Regions from separate parts of the Bradyrhizobium sp. MI1.7 genome, predicted to be linked through region 2. Evidence: riboswitches for the same ligand, from Rfam matches in the RefSeq annotation. Region 2 holds a riboswitch; the other holds the start of a gene.
The links. Region 2 has a riboswitch for glycine ahead of AC0L3X_RS21730 (D-amino acid dehydrogenase). Riboswitches for the same ligand answer to the same signal wherever they lie in the genome.
Positions count from the first base shown of each region.

Region 1: linked by a shared signal. The riboswitch ahead of gcvT (glycine cleavage system aminomethyltransferase GcvT) and the one ahead of AC0L3X_RS21730 (D-amino acid dehydrogenase) in region 2 are both predicted to bind glycine.

Region 1 covers NZ_JBVVPO010000036.1:72,477-75,882, reverse strand. The annotation lists gene alaS (alanine--tRNA ligase) at 1-744, opposite strand, end outside; glycine riboswitch at 978-1,066, shown strand; gene gcvT (glycine cleavage system aminomethyltransferase GcvT) at 1,210-2,358, shown strand; gene gcvH (glycine cleavage system protein GcvH) at 2,370-2,738, shown strand; gene gcvP (aminomethyl-transferring glycine dehydrogenase) at 2,919-3,406, shown strand, end outside.
Region 2 covers NZ_JBVVPO010000023.1:90,174-93,579, forward strand. The annotation lists gene AC0L3X_RS21725 (ABC transporter permease) at 1-81, opposite strand, end outside; gene AC0L3X_RS21730 (D-amino acid dehydrogenase) at 263-1,564, opposite strand; glycine riboswitch at 1,632-1,745, opposite strand; glycine riboswitch at 1,749-1,852, opposite strand; gene AC0L3X_RS21735 (M20/M25/M40 family metallo-hydrolase) at 1,946-3,076, opposite strand; gene AC0L3X_RS21740 (ABC transporter substrate-binding protein) at 3,344-3,406, shown strand, end outside.

The DNA.
Region 1 (3,406 bases), on a different contig from region 2:
ATCGGTCTCGAACACGCTGTCGACGCCCTGCATGATGCTGGCCATGCGCTCGAGGCCCATGCCGGTGTCGATCGAGGGACGCGGCAGATCCACGCGCTCCTCCTTCGTCACCTGCTCGTACTGCATGAACACCAGGTTCCAGAATTCGAGGAAGCGGTCGCCGTCCTCTTCCGGCGAGCCCGGAGGTCCGCCCCAGATGTGATCGCCGCGGTCGATGAATATCTCCGAGCACGGGCCGCACGGGCCGGTGTCGCCCATCGCCCAGAAATTGTCCGAGGTCGGGATGCGGATGATGCGGTCGTCGGAGAAGCCCGCGATCTTCTTCCACAGCCCAGCCGCCTCGTCGTCGGTGTGGTAGACGGTGACGAGCAGCTTGTCTTTCTTGAGCCCGAACTCCCGCGTGATCAGGGTCCAGGCCAGCTCGATCGCGCGCTCCTTGAAATAGTCGCCGAACGAGAAATTGCCGAGCATCTCGAAGAAGGTAAGATGGCGCGCGGTGTAGCCGACATTGTCGAGGTCGTTGTGCTTGCCGCCGGCGCGCACGCATTTCTGCGAGGTGGTGGCACGCTGATAGGGCCGCTTCTCGACGCCGGTGAAGACGTTCTTGAACTGCACCATGCCGGCATTGGTGAACATCAACGTCGGGTCGTTGCGCGGCACCAATGGCGAGGACGACACGATCTCGTGGCCGTTCTCGGCAAAGAAGTTCAGAAAGGTCGACCTGATCTCGTTGACGCCGCTCATGTTCATCCAATCGGGTGTGCTTGGACCCGCGATACGCCATCCAAACCGGGCATTTGGGCTGATATCTGCGCGTCAAAGCGCTTTTAGACAAGGCCAGCTGCGCTGTCCAGAAACTGTGCAAGGAGATCAGTGAGTTGCCGCAGGCGCGCAACCCCGTTTGCAATCCCGTTGAAAGCCGCCAGGTGCGCGTTGACAGGCTTGGCCGGCCTGTGGTCTGTACCCATCTGTATCGTACGGCCACGTCGGGAGAGACCGGCTTTGGTGCCGGCGCCGAAGGAGCAACCGCCCCGGAAACTCTCAGGCAAAAGGACCGCGTGGCTTTGACGACATCTGGAAAGAGGCGCCGACGGGCATAGCCCGGACGACGTCCGCCGACGGGATAATACTCTCAGGCACAGCGACAGATGGGGCTTCGACTGGTTGCTACCGGGGAATCGTCCCCGGGGAACCGCCGAGGGCCCCGTGATGCTTGCGCGCGACGACCAAGATTCCCTGAAACGTACGCCCCTTCACGGGCTTCATGTCTCCCTCTGCGGCAAGATGGTGCCGTTCGCGGGCTATGACATGCCCGTGCAGTACCCCGCGGGCGTCCTGAAGGAGCACCTCCATACCCGTTCCTCCGCCGGCCTGTTCGACGTCTCCCACATGGGCCAGCTCGCGCTTCGGCCGAAGTCGGGCAAGGTCGAGGACGCCGCCCGCGCGCTGGAACGGCTGGTGCCGCAGGATATCGTGGCGGTTGCCCCGGGACGGCAGCGCTATGCCCAGTTCACCAATCCGGACGGCGGGATTCTCGACGATCTGATGGTCGCCAATTTCGGCGATCACCTGTTCCTGGTCGTCAACGCCGCCTGCAAGGAAGGGGACGAGGCGCATCTGCGCGCGCATCTCTCGGATGACTGCATCATCGATTCGCTTCAAGACCGCGCGCTGATCGCGCTGCAGGGCCCGAAGGCGGAAGCCGCATTGGCGAAATTGTGTGCAGAGGCGCCCTCCATGAAGTTCATGGACGCCGGCCCGCACAAGGTTGCCGGTCTCGACTGCTTCGTCTCGCGCTCCGGCTACACCGGCGAGGACGGGTTCGAGATTTCGGTCCCCGCGGCCGATGCCGAGCGCCTCGCCAGGACGCTGCTGGACAATCCCGACGTGATGCCGATCGGCTTAGGGGCCCGCGACAGCCTGCGGCTGGAAGCCGGGCTCTGCCTCTACGGCCACGACATCGACACCGCCACCACGCCGGTCGAGGCCGCGCTGGAATGGTCGGTGCAGAAGAGCCGCCGCAGCGGCGGCGCCCGCGCCGGTGGCTTCCCCGGCACTGATGTGATCCTCGCTCATTTCGACAACGGCGCGAGCCGCCGCCGGGTCGGCCTGCGCACGGAAGGCCGCGCGCCGGTGCGCGAGGGCGCGCCGCTGTTTGCGGATGAAGCGGGCGGCGAGCCGATCGGAAAGGTCACCTCGGGCGGTTTCGGCCCGAGCCTGAACGCGCCCGTCGCGATGGGCTATGTGCCCATGGCATCGAGCGCGCTCGATACAAAACTCTTCGCCGAAGTGCGCGGCCAGCGGCTGCCGCTCACGGTCGCCGCCATGCCCTTCGTAAAAAACACCTACAAACGCTGAGGACTGAGAAAATGACCACGACGCTGTACTCCTCCGACCATGAATGGCTGGCCATCGACGGCGACGTCGCCACCGTCGGCATCACCGACTACGCGCAGTCGCAGCTCGGCGACGTCGTATTCGTCGAGTTGCCGAAGGTCGGCCGCAGCCTGAAGAAGGCGGAAGCCGCCGCCGTCGTGGAATCGGTGAAGGCCGCCTCCGACGTCTACGCGCCTGTCACCGGCGAAGTGCTCGAGACCAACGACGCGCTCGCCGCCGAACCGGCGTTGGTGAACTCCGACGCGCAAGGCAAGGCGTGGTTCTTCAAGATCAAGATTGCCGACAAGAGCGAGCTCGGCGGCCTCATGGATGAAGCCGCCTACAAGGCCCACACGGCGTGAAATGAAGCGAACTCTGACCTCATATTCGGTGTCATCACCCGCCTTGTGCGCACTGCGCACTGGGGCGGGTGATCCAGTACGCCGCGGCTTCTCGGCTCAAGCCGTGACGCCTGCGTTTACTGGATGCCCCGCCTTCGCGGGGCATGACGGCGACAGCGAAATCTAAAGCGAGGACCCATGATGACCGCGCACCGCAAATCCAATGGCGACACCGCCGCCACCTTCGTTCGCCGCCACATCGGCCCGTCGGCGCGCGACGTCACCGCAATGCTGGAGGCCGTCGGCGCCAAGAGCGTGGACGCCCTGATGGCGGAGACGCTGCCGGCCTCGATCCGGCAGACCGCCCCGCTCGATCTCGGCAAGCCCTTGAGCGAGACCGAGGCGATCGCGCACATGGCCGAGCTCGCGCGAGAGAACCAGGTCTTCACCTCGCTGATCGGCCAAGGCTATTCCGGCACGGTTTTGCCCGCGGTGATCCAGCGCAACATTCTGGAGAATCCCGCCTGGTACACGGCTTACACGCCTTACCAGCCCGAGATCAGCCAGGGCCGGCTGGAAGCGCTGCTCAACTTCCAGACCATGATCTGCGACCTCACCGGGCTCGACGTCGCTAACGCCTCGCTGCTCGACGAGGCGACCGCCGCGGCCGAAGCCATGGCGCTCGCCGA
Region 2 (3,406 bases):
CAGCAGCAGGAAGACGAACAGCGCGACGACGCCCATCACGGGCACCGCGGCCAGAACGCGGCGAATGAGATAACCTAGCATGCACCTATCTCCGGCTGCGGAACTTGTGGGGCCGAGAGGCCCCCGTGGAATCGGTTCTGTCTATCATGCACGCCTGTCACTCGGGCTGGAAAGCCGGCCGGAGAAGCCGACCTTTCGGGGCAAATTGTGTGCCAAGGGCAAGGCGGTCGCAAGAGGCCGCCGAGCCTCCGATATCGGCCACTCAGGATGCATGGCGGAACTCGCGCTCAACCCTGAGTGAGGGTGCGGTCGGCGGTGCGTTGAGCCCGCGCCAGCCGTCGATGGTCCCGGTAATCATCTGCGCGGTCGCCGCCGACAAGGTCCAGCCGAGATGGCCGTGGCCGGTGTTGAAGAACACGCCCGGCATCCGTCCTGCGCGCACCACGGGCATCATGTTCGGCATCATCGGCCGCAGCCCGGCCCAGGGCACGACCTTGGACGTTTCGACGCCGGGGAAGTTGCTGCGCACCCAGTCGACCAGCGGCTGCACGCGGTCGGCGCGGATGTCGCGGTTGAAGTCGTTGAATTCGGCGGTGCCTGCGACGCGGAAACGATCGGCACCGAGCCGGCTGGTGACGATCTTGGCGGCTTCGTCGAGCAGGCTCACGGTCGGCGTGGCATTGCGGCTTGCGGCAGTGTCGAGCTGAACGGTGATCGAATAACCCTTCACCGGATAGACGTTGACGCGCTCGTCGAGGAGGGCGGCGAAGTGGCGGCTGGCCACACCGGCGCAGACCACGACGCCATCCGCCTTCAGCATGCCGCGCGCGAATGCGACAGCATCACTGGCCGAAAGACCAGCCCAGCCGATGACAAAGCCGCCACCTGCCTGGGCAATGGAATCGATGTTGGCTTCGTGGATAAAGGTCGCGCCGCGCCGCTTGCAGGCTTCAGCAAGTCCGCGCGTGAACTTGTGGATATCGCCGGTCGCATCCGACGGCGTGTAGAAGCCGCCAAAATAGTCCTTGCGCAGCGTCGGCTCGATGGCGCGGATCTCCTCCGGCGTCACCGGGCGGCGATCGAGCCCGCCTTCCTTCAATAGCGCATTGACCTGCAGGCCGGATTCAAAACCCTTCTTGTCGTGATAGATGTGCAGGATGCCGCGGCGTTCGAGATCGAAGTCGATGCCTTCGCGCTCCGCGATCTCGAACAGATGCTTGCGGGCTTCGATCGCGAGCCGCGTGGTCTGAACCGTGTTGGCGCGGTAGTTGCCGATATTGGCGACGAACTCGCTCATCCACGAATATTTGTGCCAGTTCGGCCGCGGGTTCATCAGCAGCGGCGCGTCGCGCCGGAACATCCAGCGCAGGCCTTTCAGGATCGTGGCGGTGCTGTTCCAGACTTCGGCATTGCTGGCGGAGAGCTGTCCGCCATTGGCGAAGGAGGTCTCCATCGCGGCGTAGCGGTGCTTGTCGAGCACCGTCACCTTGTATCCGCGTTCGAGCAGGGCATAGGCAGTCGTTACGCCGGTGATGCCGGCGCCGATGATGGCGATATGGGTCATGGCAGGTTCGGGGCTCCCGTGAGTTAGAGTCGGCTAACCGCCGGCCAAAGGCCGTTGGCGGCGCCCCATCTGTCACGGTTACCTGAGAGCTTGATCCGTTGCGGACCTCGGCGAGGTCAGCTCCGGACTATCCCCTTCGGTGGACGTCACGATCCCAAGATCGCGCCGCCTCTCTCCAGATCGTCCTGACGATACGGTCCTTTTGCCTGAGAGTTTCCGGGGCGGTTGCTCCGTCGGCGCCGCAACGAAAGCCTGAACTCTCGTTGCGATCTCTCCCGCATCGTCGCGTGGACAATCGAGCAGTACGATGCGCCTCATTTTTAGACAAGGCTAAATTTAAACCGCGACTGCCAACGCATTGTGCAGTGCGAAGTTGCGTCGTCAGTCGAGCGTCGCCAGCAAGCCGGCCATCAGGCGCCCGCGTTCAACTAGGCTCTCGACCTCGATGAACTCCTCGAGCGTGTGGCCGTTGCCGCCGCGCACGCCGAGGCCGTCGAGCGTCGGGATGCCCATCGCGCCGGTAAAGTTGCCGTCGGAGCCGCCGCCGGAGCTCGCATGCGGCAGCTCAGTGCCGAGCGATTTGGCGATGCCGCGCGCCTTCTCGTAAAGCGCCATGGTGCCGGCATCCGGCTCCCATACGGGGCGCGTGACGCCGCGCGTCACCTTGAACGTGACATCATTGGACGTGCCCGACAGCGCCAGCATCCGCTCGACGCCGCGGTCGAGATCGACCTGGCGCTTGGCCATGGACAGCGCCTCGCCGGTGGCGGTCGTGGCAACGCAATTGACCCATTGTCCGCCATGCACGACGCCGACCGAGAAAGTGCAGTCCTCCGTCGTCATCGCGTCGATGGCGAGGATCTGCCGCGCCATCTCGCGGATCGCCGAGCGTCCGGCCGACAATGTCGCGCCGGCATGGCTCGGCCGGCCCGTCGCTTCCAGATTGAAACGCGCGATGGCGTAACGTCCGGTGGTGACACCGTTGTCGGCGCGGCCCGGTTCGGGCACCAGCACATATTTGTTGCGCGCAGCCTCCGCCTCGATGATGTCGCGCGTCGAGGGCGTGCCGACTTCCTCGTCGGGTGTAAACAGCACGGTGATCGGCAGCGGCGTGGTGAAGGACGCACGTGCCAGCTGCCGGATCGCTTCCAGCGAGAGATAGTTGCCGCCCTTCATGTCGTAGATGCCGGGGCCGTAGCACTTGTCGCCCTCGCGCCGCCATTTCAGCTTCTCGATGGTGCCGACCGGGTGGACGGTATCCATGTGGCCGGCGATCAGGATGCCCGGCTCGCCCTGTTTCGGATGCGGGAAGCGCGCGCGGATCACGCCGCCGAAGCCCTGTCGACCGCCGATGCGTTCGATCGTCGCACCCATGATCGCCATATCCCGCGCTGCGATATCGAGCATGCGGTTGACGGCACCCGCGTCCCAGGTCGGGCTCTCGCATTCCACCCAGGTGCGCAGGCCCTCGAGCATCGCCTCGGAATCGAAGGGTAGATTGGCTGGATTCATCTTAATGTCTCTCAAGCTTCGAAAGATGGAACGCGCATTGCATTGGCGCGGACGGGACTGGCGGAAAGCGTTGTAGAGCCAAACCGATCTTTGTGGAGCCCGTGGGCGCGCCGCTTGGGGCTGCAGCGAAACCGGATTGACGCGCTCAACACTGTCTGCAAGTCTCGAAAGACAAAGGCATCGCATGAGGTTAGTTCGCCTAAAGAACGAACCGAATGCTCAACCAATAACCTGCCTTTGAACAGTTTCACGTCAGGAGAAACTTTTATGTTGAGCTTGATGCGCCGGGGGCGTCGCGCGTTCGCCTCCACACTTGCGCTATCGGTCGTT